4 regions of the Streptomyces sp. NPDC048142 genome follow, and region 1 is predicted to be linked to each of the others. Evidence: riboswitches for the same ligand, from Rfam matches in the RefSeq annotation. Region 1 holds a riboswitch; each other region holds the start of a gene.

Region 1 (5,267 bases):
CGTCCGAGCGACCGATCCGCAGCCCGGCGATCCGCTCGGTCAGCCGGGCCACCAGCGCGTCGGCGGTGGCCTCGCCCACGGGCACGACCACCGAGATCGCCATGCACCGCTCGCCCGCCGAGCCGTAACCGGCGCCGATCAGGGCGTCCACCGCCTGGTCCAGGTCGGCGTCCGGCATCACGACCATGTGGTTCTTCGCCCCGCCGAAGCACTGCGCCCGCTTGCCGTGGGCGGCGGCGGTGGCGTAGATGTGCGCGGCGATCGGCGTCGACCCGACGAAGCCGAGCGCCTTGACGCGCGGGTCCTCCAGCAGGGTGTCCACGGCCTCCTTGCCGCCGTTGACGACGTTCAGGACACCGGGCGGCAGTCCCGCCTCCAGGAACAGTTCGGCCAGCCGCAGCGGCACCGACGGGTCCCGCTCGGAGGGCTTCAGGATGAAGGCGTTCCCACAGGCCAGAGCGGGTGCGGCCTTCCACAGCGGGATCATCGCCGGGAAGTTGAACGGGGTGATGCCCGCCACCACCCCGAGCGGCCGGCGCAGCGAGTGGACGTCGATCCCGCCCCCCGCGTTGTCGCTGAACTCGCCCTTCAGCAGATGCGGGACACCGGCGGCGAACTCCACCACGTCCAGACCGCGCGTGATGTCACCGTGCGCGTCGGCCACGGTCTTGCCGTGCTCCGAGGAGAGCAGCCGGGCGAGCGACTCCCGCTCCTTCTCGACCAGTTGGAGGAAGCGGAGCAGCACACGGGCGCGACGCTGGGGGTTCCACTCGCCCCACGCGCGCTGCGCCTCGGCGGCATCCGCTATCGCCGTCCCGGTCTCGGACCGGTCGGCCAGCGGCACGCGGGCCTGGACCAGACCGGTATTGGGGTCGTGCACATCGCCGTACCTGCCCGAGGTGCCGGGTGTGTTCTTGCCGCCGATGAAATGGGTGAGCTCGCGAACCATGGAAGCCTGCTCCTGTCGGTGAGGTCGTCAGGTGGGATCGTCAGGTGAGGTCCGGGGATGGCGCGCGGCGGCACCGGCGCACGGCGCACCGTCGGTTCGGTGCGCGCGGGTGCGGAGGGGCCTGCCGTCGGGGACGCGAAGGGCGGGGGCCGTCAGGGGGCGGGGCAAACCGCTCGCCGGGACGGGCCTGCGGGGCCGTGGGTGCGGACCGGTGCCATGCGTGTCTGCTCCATCCTCGTGGAAACACGGAACATCCCGCGGCCGGTATCCTGACTCCCGGATCACCGCGCGTCCTCGTACCTTCCCAACGGCTGCTGCACCGTCAGTGGCATGTCCTGCGAGGACGAACTCCCCGGTCACAGTGGCGGGACCGCGCCGGAATCACACCGGCTTCCCTGACACCACGGGCCTTCGGGGCGGCCGGCTCCCTGCCGGTCACCCCTCTGCTCACGAACATATAGTTGGACGTCCTAGTAAGTCCACCCCGCCTCGCTCCTGGCATGATCGGCCGACATGAGCGACGCACCCCGCCACATCCTCGTCATCGGCATGGGAGCCGGCGACCCCGACCATCTGACCCTCGCCGCGGTGAAGGCCATGCGCCGGGCCGATGTCTTCTTCGTACTGGGCAAGGGCAAGGAGAAGGACGCGCTGACCCGGCTGCGACGGGACATCCTCGACGAACACCTGACCGGCCCCTACCGCGTCGTCGACGCCGAGGACCCGTGGCGGGACCGTACCCAGCAGGACAGCGGACGCTACGCCTCGGCGGTGCGCGACTGGCGCCACCGCCGTGCCGACGTCTGCGAACGCCTGATCTCCGAGGAGCTCGCCCCCGGGCAGTGCGGAGCCTTCCTGGTGTGGGGAGACCCGTCCCTGTACGACAGCACGCTCGCGATCCTGGACGACATCCGCGGCCGGGAAACGGTGGAATTCGGCCACACGGTGATCCCCGGCATCAGCAGCGTCTCGGCCCTCGCCGCCCGGCACCGGGTCACCCTGAACCGGGTCGGCCGCCCCATCCACATCACCCCCGGCCGGCGGCTCGCCCAGGGATTCCCCGAGGACTGCGACCTCGTCGTGATGCTCGACGGCCACGAGAGCTTCACCCAGCTGACGGGCAGGGGGTGGTGGATCCACTGGGGCGCCTACATCGGGACCCCGGACGAACTGCTCGTCTCCGGACCGCTCGACGAGGTGGCGGGCCGGATCAGCCGACTGCGCGCGGAGGCCCGCGAACGGCACGGCTGGATCATGGACACCTATCTGCTGCGCCAAGGTCCGGACGACACGGATGTCTCGGACGACCAGGGGGGTACCCCTCGTACGGGCGGCGCGGATCGTACGGGCGGCGCGGATCGTACGAACGGCTGAAAGGTCCGCGTCGAGGCGCGGGCGGCTCCGGCCGCCGCACCTCGTCGTCGGACCTGTGGGGTGTCAGTCGCGGGACTCGTGCGCCCGGATCACACCGAGCCCGTGTCCCAGGCTGGGGCATTCGGCGGTCAGGTCGCTGCCCCGTACCAGGTAGTCGTGCACGCGGCCGTCCGTCGGCCGCTCGACGGCGCGGTACAGCGTGCCGTTCACGGTGATCGTCCAGTCGTCGCCGTCCTGGGCCCACCCGACTGTCTTCTTCATCTGGCGTTTTCCGTTTCCTCGGTCGGCCTCGCCGCGGGTCGGCGGCCGTGTAGTGGGAAGAAGAACGGCTTGTGACGCTCTGTGGTTCCGCAGTCCCTACGCCATTCGGTTACATCTGTGTCACTGTCACGCCCAGTTGACGCGAACGACCTGACTGGCGGTCAGCGAGCCCTTGACGAACAGTCGAACGGACGGAGAACGTGCGCGGGCCCCGGCGACCGTCCGCCGCGGGGGCGTCCTCCCCGGCGCCGGGGAGGACGCACCGTGTCCCACATCACCGTCCGAAGGGTGAACAACGGTGTGCGCCGGACGGACGCCCCTTCTAGGCTGACCGGTGCAGCTGGTTCGCCCTGTCCGCCAGACAGGGTGTCGTAAGAGGGAACCCGGTGGAAATCCGGGACTGCCCCGCAGCGGTGAGTGGGAACGACCGCCGTCATACGCACTGGGCCCGGCCGGGTCTGGGAAGCGACGGCCATTAGGTGTGTGCCCCGGCAGACGTGCCCGCGAGTCCGAAGACCTGCCCGCTGCCCGCACGCGACCGTTCGCGTGCGGAGATCCCGGTGACCTCGTGGGCGGGTCGGCGTAACCGTCAGGCGGACGGACACGGTTCAACGTGTCCCGGGTGTCCGCCCGACGCGTCATCCCTTCGCGTCCGCGTCCCGTCCCGGGGTCTGCGACAACAGACACGCTCGCGAAGGAGAGTCACGTGACAGCGAAGCCCGCAGCCGCGGCAGCACGGGCCACCGTGTACGGCTACCCCCGCCAGGGCCGTAACCGTGAACTGAAGAAGGCCATCGAGGGCTACTGGAAGGGCCGCGTCGACGCGGACACCCTCCGGCGGACCGCCGCCGACCTGCGCCGGGGGACCTGGCAGCAGCTCGCCGAGGCCGGAGTCCACGACGTGCCGACCGGTGATTTCTCGTACTACGACCATGTCCTGGACACCAGCGTCATGGTCGGCGCTGTCCCCGAGCGGCACCGCGAAGCGATCCGTGCCGACGCCCTCGACGGCTACTTCGCCATGGCCCGCGGCACACAGGACGTCGCGCCGCTGGAGATGACGAAGTGGTTCGACACCAACTACCACTACCTGGTGCCCGAGCTGGGGCCGGACACGGTGTTCGCCGCCGACTCCGCCAAGCAGGTAGCGGAGTTCGGGGAAGCCCTCGCGCTCGGTCACACCCCGCGCCCGGTGCTCGTCGGCCCCGTCACCTACCTCCTGCTCGCCAAGGCGGCCCCGGGGGTGGCCGCGGACTTCGAGCCGCTGACCCTGCTGGACCGGTTGCTTCCCGTGTACGCCGAGGTCCTCGCCGACCTGCGGGCGGCGGGCGCGGAATGGGTGCAGCTGGATGAGCCCGCGCTCGTCCAGGACCGGACCCCGGCCGAGCTGAACGCCGCCGCCCGCGCCTACCGCGAGCTCGGCGGACTCACCGACCGGCCGAAGGTGCTGGTCGCCTCCTACTTCGGGCGGCTCGGCGAGGCGCTGCCGGTCCTGGCCAAGGCCCCCGTCGACGGGCTGGCGCTCGACTTCACCGAGTCCGGCGCCGGGAACCTCGACGATCTCGCGGCGGCCGGCGGGCTGCCCGGCAAGCGCCTGGTCGCCGGTGTCGTCAACGGCCGGAACATCTGGATCAACGACTACGAGAAGTCGCTCGCCACCCTCGGCACCCTCCTCGGCCTCGCCGACCGGGTCGACGTCTCCGCCTCCTGCTCCCTGCTGCACGTCCCGCTGGACGCGGACGCCGAGCGCGACCTCGACCCGCAGATCGCCCGCTGGCTCGCCTTCGCCAAGCAGAAGACCGAGGAGATCGTCGTCCTGGCCCGAGGCCTGGGCGGCGGCACGGACACCATCACGGCCGAACTCGCCGCCAACCGCGCAGACCTGGCCTCCCGCGCCGGTGCCGCGCTCACCCGCGACCCGGCGGTACGGGCCCGTACGGCGGCCATCACCGACGCGGACGGCCGCCGCTCACAGCCGTACACCGAGCGCTCCGCCGCCCAGCGCGCCCACCTCGGGCTGCCGCTGCTGCCGACGACCACCATCGGCTCGTTCCCGCAGACCACCGAACTGCGCACCGCACGCGCGGACCTGCGTGCGGGACGGATCGACCGAGCCGGGTACGAGGAGCGCATCAAGGACGAGATCCGCGAGGTGCTGTCCTTCCAGGAGAAGGCCGGACTGGACGTCCTGGTGCACGGCGAGCCCGAACGCAACGACATGGTGCAGTACTTCGCCGAGCGGCTCACCGGATACCTCGCCACCCAGCACGGCTGGGTGCAGTCCTACGGCACCCGTTACGTCCGCCCGCCGGTCCTCGCGGGCGACATCTCGCGCCCCGAGCCGATGACGGTGCGCTGGACCACGTACGCGCAGTCGCTGACCGAGCGGCCCGTCAAGGGCATGCTCACCGGCCCGGTCACCATGCTCGCCTGGTCCTTCGTCCGTGACGACCAGCCGCTCGGCGACACCGCACGCCAGGTGGCCCTCGCCCTGCGTGACGAGGTGAACGACCTGGAGGCGAGCGGCACTTCGGTGATCCAGGTCGACGAGCCCGCACTGCGCGAAACACTCCCGCTGCGAGCCGCCGAGCACGCCGCGTACCTGGCGTGGGCGACCGAGTCCTTCCGGCTCGCCACCGCCGGCGTGCGGCCCGACACCCAGATTCACACCCACATGTGCTAC
Region 2 (5,267 bases), on a different contig from region 1:
CGGCGGCAGGACGGCGGCGCAGGTTGTCGGCCAGGCACAGCACCGGACCGACCGGGCCTTCTCGTCGCCGCCGACTGCCGGGACGGCCTTCGGGCTCGCCGGTCGGGCAGGGGACGCGTGCCGGGTTGCCGGTTACCGGTAACCGGCAACCGGTTGCCACGTGGACTCGTCGGCGACCACAGCGCCGAGCGGCTCAAGATCGCGGAACCCTGGCAGGCGGCCCTGGCAGGCGGCTACGCGGCCGTCCTCCCGGCAGCGGACGCCATGCGGAGGCCAGGCGGTGCTTGCGCCTGGGCAGGCCGAAGGTCGGGTGCGAGGTGGCCCACAGCGACATCCTGACGATGCCCGCCTTGATCCGGGCCGCCTTCCGGCCGCCCATGTACTTCGGCTTCGCCCGCCCTTCGTCGTCGACCATCTGCAGGATCCCGTCCTGCCGACCGAGGCTGATGTGGTTGCCCGGGTACTCCAGCTTGGTGTGCGCGACCCTGCTGCCGGTCAGGAGTCCGACGATCGATTCCACAGCCTGCCGGCCGGTGTAGCCGGCCGAGGCGCAGGACATCGGCAGCGGCCGGCCGTTGTCGCCGATGGCGTAGCCGCTGTCGCCGACGGCGTAGACGTCGGGGTGCGAGACCGACCGCATGGTGCGATCGACCACGACCCGACCGTTCTCGGTGACATCGAGCCCGCCGGCGGCGGCGATGGAGCTGACCGCGAACCCGGCCGTCCACACGGTCGCGTCGGACGCCAGGGCGGTGCCGTCGGCACACAACACCCGCATCGCTTCGACGGATTCGACGCTGGTGTGCTCCAGAACGGTGACACCCAGCCGGTCGCAGACCTGGCGCAGATGGCCGCAGGCTCCGGAGGAGAGCTGGGCGCCCAGCTCTCCGCGGGCGACCAGCGCCACCGACAGGCCGGGCCGGGATTCGGCGATCTCGGTGGCGGTCTCGATGCCGGTCAACCCGTCGCCGACAACCAGCACATTCACACCTTCGCCCCGCTTCTCCATGCTGTCCAGACGCTCGCGCAGGCGCAGTGCGGAAGGCCGGGCGGCGACGTCGAAGGCGTGCTCGGCCACGCCGGGGACACCGCGGTCGTCACCGTGGCTGCCCAGCGCGTGGACAAGCGTGTCGTAGCCGATCTCGCCACCGCCACCGCCACCGCCGCCGTCGGCATCGGCATCGGCATCGGCCACAGCGACGACTCGGCGCTCGGGGTCGATGGCCGTGACACGGGCCAGGCGCAGCCGTATCCCCGTGCCCGCGAAGACGTCGGCGAGCTGGGGGGCCTCGATCTCCTGGCCTGCCGCGAGCTGGTGCAGCCGCAGCCGCTGGACGAAGTCCGGCTCGGCGTTGACCACGGTGACCTCGGTGTCCTCCGGGGACAGCCGACGAACGAGGGTGCCGGCCGCGTAGGCCCCGGCGTAACCGGCGCCGAGGACGACGATGCGGTGCTTCATGTCTTGCTCCTGTCGGTTCGCTTGGCTCTCGTGAGTTTGAGCGGAACAGCGCCCCGATCCCTGACAGGAATGACGCGTGACGTGGGCCACAGGGCGGCGGAACATCGGCCGCCGATGCTCACCACACCCCGGGCAGCGCAGACAGCAGATGGCAGATGGCAGGTAGCAGGTAGCAGGCTCAGCTGACGAGGTGATCCGATGCCGAACCGACCGGCCCCGGACTACGGGCCGGACCCGGACTGCTGCGCACCCTGCGGCGGACGGGTGGACAGCGGTCACCACGGGTACGGGCGGAACCTCGCGACAGGCTCGTCGAAGGGATTTGTCCGCGGGCCACGCGCAGGTCATCCGCAGCTCAGGTGCCCCAAGGCCATCCGGCGACCGCCTGCTGGGGCTCGTCACACAGGTACGGGCCAGGTTGCTGTGGCTCGTCGCACAGGTGTGAGTCTGGCGTGGCCGGGGCCGGTTCTGCGATGCTTCGGTCCGTCAAGCGACGGCGGAACGAGGAAGCCGGTGAGATTCCGGCACGGTACCGCCACTGTGTAGGGGGAGCGACTCCGCCCATGGCCACCGCCCCATCCGGGGGCGGGAAGGCCGGAGAAGCTGTGATCCCGAGTCAGGAGACTCACGCCGTCGCACCTCGATGTACGGGGCGGATTTCCCCAGGAGAGGCGGTGGCACCTATGTGCCTGCGTGTGTATGGCGGCGACTTCGCGCTGCCCGTGGCCCATCGGGCCGGCCTGCCCGGCGTGACGCCCAGGCCCGTCCCTCCGGGCCCTGACGGCGTCCCGAGATCCTGACGGCCTCCTCGGATCCTGACGGCGTTCCGAGATCCTGACGGTCCCCTCGGGCCCTGACGATCACCTCCGATCCCGTCAGATCCCTCAGATCCCTCAGATCCCTCAGATCCCGTCGGCCATCTCAGATCCTGACGGGCACTCACATCCCGTCGGCCTCCTCCCTCTCAGCGGGTTTCCCTCCCGTACGCCGCATCACGCGCCCCGGAACGCCGGTGCGCGCTGTCCACGTATGCCACGCCACCAGGAGTCACCTTGTCCCTGCGATCCCTCACGCCCGGCCGCCGCCGGCAGGCCGCCGCGGCGGCCTTCCTCACCGCAGCCCTCGCGCTCACCGCGTGTGGTGGTGACTCCGACCGGCCCGCCGACGACAAGGCCGATGCCCAGGCGGCCGGGAAGGACTGCGTCAAGGACTTCGACCCGGCCAAGGACTACTTCCCGGACAAGTCGACGGTGCGGCACGCCGAGAACTTCACCCTCCGCTACGAGAAGAGCTACCAGGTCCTCACCGTCAAGGAGCCGTACCCCAAGGGCAAGCCCGAGTCGTACGTCCTGGTCAAATGCGGTGCGCCGAAGCCGAAACTGACCGGCGACCTGGCGAGCGCGCCGCAGGTGACCGTCCCCGTGAAGAGTCTGTACTCCGCCTCCACCACCCACCTGCCGCTGCTCACCGAGACGGGCACCCTGGACGTGCTGACCGGGGTGGCGAGCGTCGCGAACATCTCCTCCGCCCAGGTGATCGAGCGGGTGAAGGCCGGAAAGGTCACCGAGTACGCCAAGGACCGCACCCTCAACGCCGAGAGCGTCATCGGCGCCAAGCCGGACGTGCTGATGACCCAGGGCACCGACGACCCGCAGTACCCCAAGCTCCGCCGGGCCGGGATCGCCGTGGTCGCCAACGCCGAGTGGCTGGAGTCCAGTCCGCTCGGCCGCGCCGAGTGGGTCAAGGCGATGGCCGCGCTCACCGGGGCGGAGAAGCGCGCCGACAAGCTGTTCGGCACCATCGAGAGCGACTACCTCAAGGTCGCCGAGAAGGGCGCCCAGGTGATCAAGGCGGGCAAGCCCGTCGAGGTCCTGCCCGGCACGATGTACCAGGGCACCTGGTACATGCCCGCCGGAGGCAGCTACGCCGCCCGGCTGATCAAGGACGCGGGCGGCACCTACCCCTGGGCGGGCAAGCCGGGTACCGGCAACCTCCAGCTGAACTTCGAGGCCGTGTACGCCAAGGGCGGTGACGCCCCGGTCTGGCTCGCCCAGCAGGAGAAGTGGAAGTCAACCGCCGACGCCGTGAAGGCCGACAGCCGGTACGGACAGCTGGAGGCCCTCTCCGACGGCGCGGTCTGGTCGAACACCAAGGCGCTCGGCCCCAACGGTGGCAACGACTACTTCGAACGCGGTGTGCTGCGCCCCGACCTGGTCCTCGCCGACCTCTTCGCGCTGATGCACCCGGACCGGGCGAAGGACCACACCTTCACCTTCTACCAGCAGGTGCCCAGGGCGTGACGACGCACAAGACAACCCCACCGGCCGCCGCCACCCCGGACGCCGCTACCCCGGACGCCGAGGCGGTCGCCCCCACCCCTGCCGCCCAACCGGCCGCCGCCGCCCCGGACACCCCGCAGGCGGTACGGCCGAGGCGGCGTCTCGCCGTCGTCCTCACCCTCGCGGCAGGCACCGCCGCACTGTTCGTGCTCACCATCGCGACCGGGTCCCACCCGGTGCCGGTCACGGAGGTGGTGCGCGTCCTGTTCGGCGGCACCGCCGGCGACCCGAGGTGGACCGTGATCGTCGAGGAGGTCAGGCTGCCGCGCGCGCTGACCGCCGTCGCCGTCGGGGCCGCCCTCGCGGTGGCGGGCGTACAGATGCAGACGCTGTTCCGCAACGCGCTGGCCGACCCGTTCTCGCTCGGGGTGAGTTCGGGCGCCAGCATGGGCGTCGCCGCCGTGGTGGTCGGCACCGGCGGGGTCGCGGGCAGCTTCACGGGAGACCTGGCCGGGCTGGGGCGCGTGGGCGTCATCCTGGCCGCCTCGCTCGGCGCGGCCGCCGTACTCGCCCTCGTACTCCTCCTCTCGCGCTGGGTGCGGTCGGCGGTCACCCTGCTCGTCATCGGCGTCATGATCGGCTCGGCGGCCACCGCCGTGGTCAGCGTGATGCTCGTCTACGCCCAGCCCGAACGCGCCCAGCAGTTCGTCATGTGGGGCCTGGGCAGCTTCAGCTCCACCACCTGGCCCGACCTCCACGTGATGCTGCCCGTCATCGGCGCGGGGCTGCTGACCGCGCTGCTCACCGCCAAACGCCTCAACAGCCTGCTGCTCGGCGAGGACTACGCCCGCACCATGGGCCTGAACGTACGGCGCAGCCGCGATCTGGCGCTGCTCGGCACCTCGCTGCTGGCGGGCGCGGCGACCGCGTTCTGCGGCCCGATCGCCTTCCTGGGCCTGGCGGTGCCGCATCTGACCCGGGTGGCGCTGGGCACCTCCGACCACCGGGCGCTGATCCCGGCCTCCATGCTCGCGGGCGCGTTCCTCGCGCTGGCGTGCGCGTTGCTGAGCCAGCCGCCCGGATCGGACTCCGTACTGCCGCTGAACGCCATCACCTCGCTGTTCGGCGCCCCCGTGGTCATCACGTTCCTGATCCGCAGCCGTCGCGGCGTACAAGGAGTGGCCTCGTGACCGACACCGACACCGACACCCTCACCGAACCCGTCACGGACACGGACAGGGACAAGGACAGCGGGCCGGGCGTCCGCGACGGCGGCCTGGTCACCCAGGGGCTCGCCGTCGGCTACCGCACGCGGTCGCCCTGCGGGCGCCGGACGGGCCGGGCCGTACTGTCGGGGCTCGGCCTCCAGGCGCGGGCCGGTGAACTGACCGTACTGCTCGGCCCCAACGGCGCGGGCAAGTCCACCCTGCTGCGGACCCTGTGCGGACTCCTCCCGCCGCTCGGCGGCACGGTCCTGATCGGCGGGGCCGACCTGGCGCGGCAGTCGCCGACCGCGCTCGCCCGACGGC
Region 3 (5,267 bases), on a different contig from region 1:
GTGACCGCGTGCTGGTCGACGACGGCGATCCGGCGGGCGACGGTACGGCGGCCGAGGCCGGCGATGGAGTCCCCGTCCAGGGTGACGACGCCGGCGTCCGGGGCCAGCAGGCCCGCGAGGACCCGCAGCAGGGTGGACTTGCCGGAGCCGTTGGGGCCGAGGAGCCCGACGGTGGAGCCGGGAGGCGGGGCGATGTCCACGCCGTCGAGGATGAGCCGGCCGCCCGCCGCCCGGTCGATCCGGTCGGCGCGCAGGCCTTCGGCGACGGCGTGCGGCGCAGGGCCCGTGACGTGCTCCTGGTACGGCGGAGATCCTGTGGCGTGCTCCGGGTGCGGCGCAGCGGCCGTGGCGTGCTCCTGGTGCGGCGCAGGGCTCATGACGTGCTCCGGGTGCGGTACAGGACGAGGACGAAGGCGGGTACGCCGATCAGCGCGGTGACGACGCCGACCGGCACCTCCTGCGGGTCCAGGACGGTCCGGGCGAGGGTGTCGACCCAGACCAGGAACACCGCCCCGGCGAGCGCGGTGACCGGGAGGAGCCGCCGGTGCCCGGAGCCGGTGAGGGCGCGGGCGGCGTGCGGCAGGACCAGGCCGACGAAGCCGATCGCGCCGGCCGCGCTGACCAGGGCGGCGGTCAGCAGGGCGGTGGTGCACAGCAGCACGATCCGGGTGCGGGCGACGTTCACGCCGAGGGCCGCGGCGGCGTCCTGCCCGAAGGCGAAGGCGTCGAGCGTACGGGCGTGGGCCAGGCAGACCACCAGGCAGCCGGCGAGGACGGCGGAGCAGAGGGCGACCTCGGTCCAGCCGACGCCGCTGAGCGAGCCGAGCAGCCAGAACAGCACCCCGCGGGTCTGCTCGGCGTCCGCGGAGGTCATCACGACGAAGGAGGTGAGGGCGGAGAAGAGCTGCATCGCGGCGACGCCGGAGAGGACGACCCGGTCGGTGCTGCCGCCGAGGGTGTGGCTGAGCAGCAGCACCAGGGCGAACGAGAGGAGCGCCCCGGCGAACGCCCCGGCCGACAGCGACACCGCTCCCCCGCCGACCCCGAGGACGACCACCACGACCGCCCCGGTCGAGGCTCCGGAGGAGACGCCGAGGACGAAGGGGTCGGCGAGGGGGTTGCGCAGCAGGGACTGCATCACCGTGCCGCACACCGCGAGGCCCGCGCCGCACACGGCGGCGAGGAGGGTGCGGGGCATGCGGAGGTTCCAGATGATGCCGTCCCGGATCGGGCTGAGGTCCGAAGCGCCGAACCCGAGGTGCGCGGCGACGGCGGACCAGACGTCGGGCACGGAGATCCGGGCGGGCCCGATGGTCACGGCGACCGCGACGGAGAGCAGCAGGAGCAGGACGCCGCCGGCCCAGAGCAGCACGGCGAGCGGGCCGCCGCTCCACACCGGGCCCGGCGGCACGGCGAGCGGAAGCACCGGCCGGTCCTCGGCGTCAGGCACCGACCGGCCCTCCGTCTCCCGCACCGGCCGGTTCCCGCCGTTCACCCCGCGAGCCCGAACTCGCGGAGTCCGGCCGCGACGCGCTCCAGGCCCTCGACGGTCCGGATGGTGGGGTTCATGGCCTGGCCGCTGAGCAGCACGTAGCGGCGGTTCTTGACGGCGTCCATCTTCTTCGTGACCGGGTTGGACTCCAGGAACTCGATCTTCTTCTCGGCGCTCTCGGCGGTCTGTATCGTGCGGCTCAGGTCGCCGATGACCAGGACGTCGGGGTTGCGGTCGGCGACGGTCTCCCAGCTGACCTGGGGCCATTCGTCGTGGGTGTCGTCGAAGACGTTCTTCGCGCCGAGTTCCTTGGTGATGACGCCGGGGGCGCCGCAACAGCCCGCGAGGTAGGGGGCCTTGGAGTCGGAGAACCAGTAGAGGAGAGAGGCGTCCGACGCGTCGATGCCGTCGGTGGCCTTGTCCACCCGCGCCCGGAGCTTCTTCACCAGGGCGTCACCGCGCTCGGGGACCCCGAACACCTCGGCCAGTTCACGGACTTCCGTGTAGACGCTGTCCATCGTCAGCGGCGCGGTACGGGCTCCGTCGCCGCCGCCGCTGTTGTCCTTGCCGGTGCAGTCGGCGGGCGAGATGTAGGTGGGGACGCCGAGCTTCTCGAACTGTTCGCGGGGGGCGACGCCGCCCTTGGCGAGGGTCGAGGCGAAGGAGGCGGAGACGAAGTCGGGCTCCTTGTCGAGGACCTTCTCCGAGGAGGGCCGGTTGTCCGATATCCGCTCGACTCCGGCGTTGGCCTTCTCCAGGCCCTTCATGACCGGGTCGCTCCAGGTGGCGGTGGCGGCCAGCCGGTCGGCGAGGCCCAGCGAGAGGAGGATCTCGGTCGAGCCCTGGTCGACGGAGACGGCCCGTTCGGGCGGGGCCTTCACGGTGACGGTGCGTCCGCAGTTCTTGAGCGTGAGCGGAAACCCGTCGGCTTGGCCGCCCTCGGCGGCCGTGGTGCTCCCGTCGCCGCCGCAGGCGGTCAGCAGGAGGAGTCCCGCCGCGAGCAGGGCGGCGGTACGTATCGGGGCGGGGGCGGCCGTGGACAGCACGAAGGACCTCTGTGTCTCTGGGCCCAGCCGCGGAGCCCGTCGTACGGTTCCCGTGCCCCGGTGCGGGGCGCGGGCGCCAGCAGGTCTTCGGACTCGGGTTCGTCCGGACGGGACGCCTTCCCGGAACACCTGGGTGCTCCAGTGGCCGTGGCCCCGCCCGTCGCCCTCACCGCTGCGCGTCAGTTCCGGGTTCGCACCGGATTCCCTGACCCCGTCGCTGGGGTTCGACTGGCCCCGGCAAGCTATCACGCGTCTTCGCGCGGATCGGGGCCGGTGCGGCGGCCGCTGTTCGCGGGCCGGTGCGGCGCGGGATCGGCCCGCCCGCACCGGCCCGGAGGATCCGCCGGGGCCACGGAGCCCGTACGTTGCGGAGCCCGAAGGTTTACGCGGCCCGAGAGCTGCGCGGCCCGAGGGCTACGGAGCCTGGAGGGCGATCACCGCGTTCTGGCCGCCGAAGCCGAAGGAGTGGCTGACGGCCCGCCGTACGGGCACCTCGCGCGGCAGCTTGGTGACGCAGTCGATGTCGAACCCGGGCGCGGGGGCGTCCAGGTTCGCGATCGGGGGGACGACCCCGTGCTGGAGCGTGAGGATCGTCAGGCCCACCTCGATGGCGCCGGCTGCCCCCATGCAGTGGCCCAGTACGCCCTTGGGGGCGGTGACGGGCGGCCGGTGCGGATAGGCCCGGCCGATGAGGGCGGCCTCGGTGGCGTCGTTGAGCGGGGTAGACGTCCCGTGCGCGTTGACGTGGTCGACGTCCTCGGCCTGCCAGCCCGCGTCGCGCAGCGCGGCGTCGACGGCCGCCCGTGCGACGTCCCCGGAGGGGTGGGGGCTGGTGGGGTGGTGGGCGTCGGTGGTGGCGCCGGTGCCCGCGATCAGCGCCCGGGGGGAGGCTCCTCTGGCACGGGCGTCCTCGGCCCGCTCCAGGACCATGACGGCCGCACCCTCGCCCATGACGATCCCGGCCCGGTCGGCGGCGAAGGGGCGGCAGAGGCGGGCGGGGTCGCCGTCCCGCAGTGCTGCCGCTCCGGAGCGGGCGAAGCCGGTCATGGCGACCGGGAACACGATCGACTCGGTGGCCCCGGCGATGGCGATGTCGCAGTGGCCCAGCGTCAGCATGTCCCGGGCCACCGACAGCGCGGTCACCCCGGACGAACAGGCCGTGCACGGGGCCAGGCTGGGTCCGGTGGCCTTCATCCGGATGGCGATCTCGGCCGCGGGCATGTTCGGGATGGTCAGCAGGATGCCCGAGGGCGAGGTGGCCTCCGGGCCGCGCCGCTCCAGGGCGACGGCCTGTTCGGTGAGTCCGGCGGATCCTCCGCTGCTGGTGCCGACCACGACGGCGACCCGGGCGCCGTCCCAGTGCTCCGGATCGAGCCCGGCGTCGGCGACCGCCTCCCGGGCGGCCAGCACGGCGAACTTGACGTACCGGCCCATCCGGAACGCGGTCCGGCCGCCGACCGCTTCGTCGAGGTCGATGCCGGAGACCGTGCAGGCGAAGTCGACGGCGCAGCCCCGCAGTTCGGGGACGGTGCGGGCGGGCGACTCCCCGGCGCACACGCCGTCCCAGGTGGTGGCGGTGGTGTGGCCGACCGGGGTGATCATGCCCAGCCCGGTGACGGCGATGGCGGGTCGCTTCATCGGGTGTTGCTCACCGGCACCGTGGCCTCGGCCGCCGCGCTGCCGACGGCCGCGTCGATGTACACGGAGATGTCGGCCAGCGTGGCGTCCTTGTAGAGCTTCTCCGAGTCGGCGTCGACGCCGAGGGTCTCCTTGATGATGACGGCGAACTCGGCGACCGCGAGGGAGTCCATCTCCAGGCTGTCCATGGTGGACTCCGGCAGGATCTCGGCGCCGGGCACCTTGAACGTCCCGGTCAGCACCTCGGTGATCTTGGGGTGGATGGTCTTCATGGTGATTCCTCTCATCGGCATCTCATCGGCTCGGCTCTTCCTGCGCGGCGGGTGGCCGAACGCAGCGACCCACCGCCCGAAGTAACTGGATGACGATCTTCCGGTTACGCCCTGGGGCGAACCGATTCGTCTACGCTCACCTGCGGCTTCTCGAACCATCGGGAGAGGATCGAGGTGGTTCCCCAGTACGCCAGCAGGACCCCGCGGGTGCTGAGCGCCGCCACCTTCTCGCGCAGCGGGCGCCTCCTGCTGCCGCAGACGGGCCGCCGGAACTCCGCCGCGCGGCCCCGGATTCCCGCCCTGCGGCCCCGGTGCCAGGCTCCCTCGGGGTCGTCGTAGACCTCCGCGTAGCCGGGTCCGGCGATCGGCCAGTCCGACATCAGGCGCTCGGGAAGCGCGAAGGACTCGACCAGGGCGGGGGTGTGGGCGGCCACGGTGGTGATCGCCTCCTCCAGCGTGGCGGGCAGAAAGGTGACCTGATCGGCGGTCAGCCGTCCGGAGGCGAGCAGGTCGCCGCTGTTGCGGGCGATCCACTGGAGCGCGAAGAGCCTGCGCAGCTCGGTCAGCCGTTCGCGCGCCTCGCCCTCGGGCAGGGAGGCGACGGCGTCGGCGTACGCCTCTTCGGCCTGCCGGTAGGCGTAGGCCTCGACGCCGCGCAGCGCGGCCGGGGAGGCGGCGTTCCAGCGGCCGAGCGGGTCGCCGGGCGGGGCGGCGCTCATCCGATCGCGGGCGCGGGCGAACCAGAGGCCCTCCACGGCCGCGATGAGCCTGCCGAGGAAGGCGGGATCGGCGAGATCGCCGGGGCCCTCGTCCGGGGCC
Region 4 (5,267 bases), on a different contig from region 1:
CACCTTCGTCGCCGTTCCGGCGGCGATCTACGCGGCGGGCGCGGCCGGGTTCTTCGCCGTTCCGTACACGATCCTGGTGTATCCGCTGATCTTCACCTTCCTGCCCCGGCTGTGGTCGGTTTCGCACAAGCACGGGTACGTCACCACCTCGGACTTCGTCCGCGGCCGGTTCGGCTCGAAGGGGCTGTCGCTGGCGGTCGCCGTCACGGGCATCCTCGCCACCATGCCGTACATCGCGCTGCAACTCGTCGGCATCCAGGCGGTGCTGGACGTGATGGGCGTCGGCGGCGGCGAGACCACGCACTGGTTCATCAGGGACCTGCCGATCCTCATCGCCTTCGCGGTGCTGGCCGCGTACACCTACTCCTCGGGGCTGCGGGCGCCGGCGCTGATCGCGTTCGTCAAGGACGGGCTGATCTACCTGGTCATCGCGGTCGCCATCATCTACATCCCGATCAAGCTCGGCGGCTTCGGCGAGATCTTCACCAAGGCGAGCGAGGCGTTCGCCGAGGAGAACCCGGCCACCGGACAGCCGCGCGGTTCGCTGATCCCGGGCGAGATGGGGCAGTGGGGTTACGCCACTCTGGCGCTGGGCTCGGCGCTGGCGCTGTTCATGTATCCGCACTCCATCACGGCGACGCTGTCCAGCCGCAGCCGTGAGGTGATCCGGCGCAACACCACGATCCTGCCGCTGTACTCGCTGATGCTGGGTCTGCTGGCGCTCCTCGGCTTCATGGCCATCGCCGCCGGGGTCAACGTGGACAACGGCCAGTTGGCCATTCCGCAGCTGTTCGAGAACATGTTCCCGGCCTGGTTCGCCGGGGTGGCGTTCGCCGCCATCGGCATCGGCGCGCTGGTGCCCGCCGCGATCATGTCGATCGCCGCGGCGAACCTCTTCACCCGGAACATCTACAAGGACTTCCTCAGACCGGACGCGACGCCCGCCCAGGAGACGAAGGTCTCCAAGCTGGTGTCGCTGCTGGTGAAGGTCGGGGCGCTGGCGTTCGTCCTGACGATGGACAAGACGGTCGCGATCAACTTCCAGCTCCTCGGCGGCATCTGGATCCTCCAGACGATGCCCGCCCTGGTCGGCGGTCTGTTCACCCGGTGGTTCCACCGCTGGGCGCTCATAGCGGGCTGGGCGGTCGGCATGCTGTACGGGACGATCGCCGCGTACGGCGTGGCGAGCCCGACGCAGAAGCACTTCGGCGGGTCCTCCAAGGAGATCCCGGGCATCGGGGAGATCGGCTACATCGGGCTGACGGCGTTCGTGCTGAACCTGGTGATCGTCATCGTCCTCACGTTCGTCCTGAACGCGCTGAAGGCCCCGGTGGGGATCGACGAGACCTCGCCGTCCGACTACACGGCGGACGCCGGCGACGCGAGCGACGCGGGCACGAAGGAGAAGCTCCCGCCGGCCACGGCGGGCGCGCCGGGCGGTCACTGACCCGCCGGACACCCACGACAGGTCCTGGCCCCCGGGTCGCCGCCCCTCCCCCAGCGGAGCGGGCGGCGGCCCGGGAGCTTTTCCGGTGCGCGGCCGCCTCTCGTCATTCCGATGCACAGAGCCCTCACCGTACGAAAGGATGTGCCCATGGCATCCCACTCCCGGCGGCCCCGGATCCGGCCCGTACTCCTGACCATGACGCTGGCCTCGGCCCTGGCGGCGGCGACGGGCTGCGGCACCGTGCCGGCCCCCTCCTCGGAGGCGGCGGGGCCAAGCGCCACGGCCGCGCCGGCGCCCGACCGGGCGGAGCTGGAGGCGCGGGCACGGGCCGTACAGACCGTCGCGGAGCATGTCTGGGTGACCGAGGCGGCGGGCTACACCCTGGCGCGCCAGTCGGTCGGGGTGATCGGTGACGACGGATTCGGCAGCGTCTACACCACGCCCGGGGGCGGACAGATCCAGCTGTCGGTGGAACGCCGCCCGCACACCGAGACCGACTGCGGGGACGACCCCGCGCCCACCGGCGCTCCCGAGCCCCTGGTGACGTGCGAGCGGGACGGCGAGCAGTGGTACCGGGCCACAGAGTCGGGGCACGCGTACACCCAGGAGCAGGAGGGACTGGTGGTGTCGGTGCGCGGGAAGCTCGCGGAGGTGGACCGGGCGACGCTGCGGGTCGCGGCGCGGGCCGCCCACCGCGCCGACGACCACGAGCTGGACCGGGTCCTGCCGCCGGCCGACGAGGCTCCCGGACAGCGGCCGCCCGGAGAGGGCCCCGGGCAACAGCCGGTCGAGCGCGGCGACCTGCCGCCGGTGGGCGACGGCGCCCCCAACAACGATGTGGGAACGAGCGGCTGATGGATCTGACGATCAGAGCGGCGATCCCCGCCGAACACTGCGTCCTCGGCGAGATCATCGCCGAGGCGTATCTCGGCGACGACCTGCTGGACGGCCCGCAGGACCCGTATCTGCTCAAGACCCTCCGGCGATTGGGGGGTGGGAGAAGGAGCGGGGCTGGGTGCGTGCAGCTGCAAGGCGGAGGATTGAGTCAACGCGGATGGGGCCTCCCCTGCTCGAGCGAAGCCGAGAGCTTGGGGAAGTTGGTGATTGACGACAACGCCGGAGGGGGCCCCTCCCTGCTCGAGCGAAGCCGAGAGCTTGGGGGAGGGCGTGCCCAGCCCCGTGACGCCGCCCCCCAATCGCCGGAGGGTCTACGCTACGGGCGGTGGCACAGCGGGCGGCCGAGGCCGAGGTCCTCGTCGCGCTCGACGTGGACGGGGCGGTGCTCGGGGGTGTGACGTATGCCGCTCCCGGCACTCCGTGGCGTGACATCGCCGGCCCGGACGAGGCCGAGTTCCGGATGCTGGCCGTGGCCCGCGCGGGGCGCGGACGGGGTGTCGGAGAGGCCCTCGTGCGGGCGTGTGTCGAGCGGGCCCGGTCCGCCGAGGGCGTGCGGGCGCTGGTGCTGTCGACGCAGCCGGCCATGCTCGCAGCCCATAGGATCTACCGTCGGCTCGGCTTTCTGCGGACCCCCGAACGGGACTGGGAACCGGTGCCGGGACTGCGGCTCATGACCTTCCGGCTGGAGCTGCGGGCAGCCCTCTGAGGGGCGCATTGAATCGTCGCGACACAACATGTGGGGGCCGCAGCATCTGGCGGCCCCCACATGTATGCTCGACCTCGCTGTCGTCGCAGGGGAATCCGGTGCGAATCCGGAACTGTCCCGCAACGGTGTGATCAGTGTGCTTTTGCACACCTGAAGTCCGAAGACCTGTCGACAGCGCGTCCGGCTCGACCGAACCGGATGCCAGACGTCCGGGCCTCGCGGATGGGCCGGTGGACGCCGTCAGCTGTGCTGCCCTGCCCCGGGTTTCGCGCTGCCCGGCTTCCCCGCCTTCCGCCGGCCCCTGCCGAGCGAGGGAAAGCCCAGTGACCATCGCGCCCGCCGATCCGGTTTCAGCCACCGAATCCGCAGTGTCCACCACGTCCGGAGACGCCTCGAACGACGGACCCGGGACCGCCCTGCTGCGGACCCTGACCGACCTCACCGTCGATCTGCCCGACACCGACCCCGGACGGGTCGCCGCTGCCGCGTTGCGCGGGCGCAACGCCCGCTCCGACGAGGCCGAGCTGCGCTCGCTGGCCACCGAGGCCGCCGCGGGGCTGATCTCCGAGGACCCGGCGTACTCCCGGCTCGCCGCCCGGCTGCTGACCCGCACGATCGCGGACGAGGCCGCGGAGCAGGGCGCGACGTCCTTCTCCGCCTCGGTCGCCGTCGGGCACCGCGAGGGCCTGATCGCCGACCGCACCGCCGCGTTCGTGGAGCTCCACGCGGCCGCGCTCGACCAGCTCGTCGGGCAGGCCATGGCGGACGGCGCCGACGACCGCTTCGGCTACTTCGGTCTGCGGACGCTGCACAGCCGTTACCTCCTGCGCCACCCGCTCACCCGGCAGGTCATCGAGACCCCGCAGCACTTCATGCTGCGCGTGGCCGCCGGTCTGGCCGAGGACGACTCGGTGCGGGCGCTGGACGAGGTCGCCGCGCTGTACGGGCTGATGAGCCGACTGGACTACCTCCCCTCCTCCCCCACGCTCTTCAACTCCGGCACCCGGCACCCGCAGATGTCCTCCTGCTATCTGCTGGACTCGCCGAAGGACGAGCTGGACTCGATCTACGACCGCTACCACCAGGTGGCGCGGCTCTCCAAGCACGCGGGCGGCATCGGTCTGTCGTACTCCCGCATCCGCGCCCGGGGTTCGCTGATCCGGGGCACCAACGGGCACTCCAACGGCATCGTGCCGTTCCTCAAGACGCTGGACGCCTCGGTCGCGGCGGTGAACCAGGGCGGCCGGCGCAAGGGCGCGGCGGCGGTCTACCTGGAGACCTGGCACGCGGACATCGAGGAGTTCCTGGAGCTGCGCGACAACACCGGTGAGGACCAGCGTCGTACGCACAACCTGAACCTGGCGCACTGGATCCCGGACGAGTTCATGCGCCGGGTCGACGCGGACACCGACTGGTCGCTGTTCTCCCCGGCCGATGTGCCCGAGCTGGTCGACCTGTGGGGCGACGCGTTCGACGCGGCCTACCGGGCGGCCGAGGCCAAGGGGCTGGCCCGCAGGACGATTCCGGCGCGTGAGCTGTACGGCCGGATGATGCGGACGCTCGCGCAGACCGGCCAGGGCTGGATGACGTTCAAGGACGCCTCCAACCGGACCGCGAACCAGACCGCCGAGCCGGGCCGGGTCGTCCACTCCTCGAACCTGTGCACCGAGATCCTCGAAGTCACCGACGACGGTGAGACGGCCGTCTGCAACCTGGGTTCGGTCAACCTGGGCGCGTTCGTGGCGGACGGCTCGATCGACTGGGAGCGGCTGGACGCCACCGTGCGGACCGCGGTGACCTTCCTGGACCGGGTCGTCGACATCAACTTCTACCCGACCGAGCAGGCCGGGCGCTCCAACTCCCGCTGGCGGCCGGTCGGCCTGGGCGCGATGGGCCTCCAGGACGTCTTCTTCCAGCTGCGTCTGCCCTTCGACTCGCCCGAGGCCCGCGCGCTCTCCACGAAGATCTCCGAGCGCATCATGCTGGCCGCGTACGAGGCGTCCTGCGACCTCGCGGAGCGGTCGGGCCCGCTGCCCGCCTGGTCCGAGACCCGGGCGGCGCGTGGTGTGCTGCACCCCGACCACTACGACACCGAGCTGAACTGGCCGGAGCGCTGGGACGCGCTGCGCGCCCGGGTCGCGAAGACCGGGATGCGCAACTCGCTGCTGCTGGCCATCGCGCCGACCGCCACGATCGCCTCGATCGCCGGGGTGTACG

The links. Region 1 has a riboswitch for cobalamin ahead of metE (5-methyltetrahydropteroyltriglutamate--homocysteine S-methyltransferase). Riboswitches for the same ligand answer to the same signal wherever they lie in the genome.
Region 2: another riboswitch for cobalamin. It lies ahead of ACGF2Y_RS21335 (ABC transporter substrate-binding protein); the one in region 1 lies ahead of metE (5-methyltetrahydropteroyltriglutamate--homocysteine S-methyltransferase).
Region 3: another riboswitch for cobalamin. It lies ahead of ACGF2Y_RS18855 (ABC transporter substrate-binding protein); the one in region 1 lies ahead of metE (5-methyltetrahydropteroyltriglutamate--homocysteine S-methyltransferase).
Region 4: another riboswitch for cobalamin. It lies ahead of ACGF2Y_RS12720 (ribonucleoside-diphosphate reductase subunit alpha); the one in region 1 lies ahead of metE (5-methyltetrahydropteroyltriglutamate--homocysteine S-methyltransferase).

Annotation. Positions count from the first base shown of each region.
Region 1 is NZ_JBIDBC010000049.1:27,617-32,883, forward strand. It holds gene ACGF2Y_RS34670 (CoA-acylating methylmalonate-semialdehyde dehydrogenase) at 1-949, opposite strand, end outside; cobalamin riboswitch at 1,191-1,370, opposite strand; gene cobF (precorrin-6A synthase (deacetylating)) at 1,463-2,323, shown strand; gene ACGF2Y_RS34680 (hypothetical protein) at 2,387-2,584, opposite strand; cobalamin riboswitch at 2,909-3,124, shown strand; gene metE (5-methyltetrahydropteroyltriglutamate--homocysteine S-methyltransferase) at 3,291-5,267, shown strand, end outside.
Region 2 is NZ_JBIDBC010000016.1:139,280-144,546, reverse strand. It holds gene ACGF2Y_RS21340 (NAD(P)/FAD-dependent oxidoreductase) at 194-1,459, opposite strand; cobalamin riboswitch at 1,922-2,109, shown strand; gene ACGF2Y_RS21335 (ABC transporter substrate-binding protein) at 2,512-3,759, shown strand; gene ACGF2Y_RS21330 (FecCD family ABC transporter permease) at 3,756-4,928, shown strand; gene ACGF2Y_RS21325 (ABC transporter ATP-binding protein) at 4,925-5,267, shown strand, end outside.
Region 3 is NZ_JBIDBC010000013.1:125,918-131,184, reverse strand. It holds gene ACGF2Y_RS18865 (ABC transporter ATP-binding protein) at 1-377, opposite strand, end outside; gene ACGF2Y_RS18860 (FecCD family ABC transporter permease) at 374-1,426, opposite strand; gene ACGF2Y_RS18855 (ABC transporter substrate-binding protein) at 1,492-2,538, opposite strand; cobalamin riboswitch at 2,599-2,786, opposite strand; gene ACGF2Y_RS18850 (beta-ketoacyl-[acyl-carrier-protein] synthase family protein) at 2,953-4,176, opposite strand; gene ACGF2Y_RS18845 (acyl carrier protein) at 4,173-4,448, opposite strand; gene ACGF2Y_RS18840 (acyl-CoA dehydrogenase) at 4,553-5,267, opposite strand, start outside.
Region 4 is NZ_JBIDBC010000007.1:263,157-268,423, forward strand. It holds gene mctP (monocarboxylate uptake permease MctP) at 1-1,447, shown strand, start outside; gene ACGF2Y_RS12705 (hypothetical protein) at 1,595-2,302, shown strand; partial or broken gene ACGF2Y_RS12710 (GNAT family N-acetyltransferase) at 2,302-2,421, shown strand; partial or broken gene ACGF2Y_RS12715 (GNAT family N-acetyltransferase) at 2,661-3,050, shown strand; cobalamin riboswitch at 3,103-3,238, shown strand; gene ACGF2Y_RS12720 (ribonucleoside-diphosphate reductase subunit alpha) at 3,374-5,267, shown strand, end outside.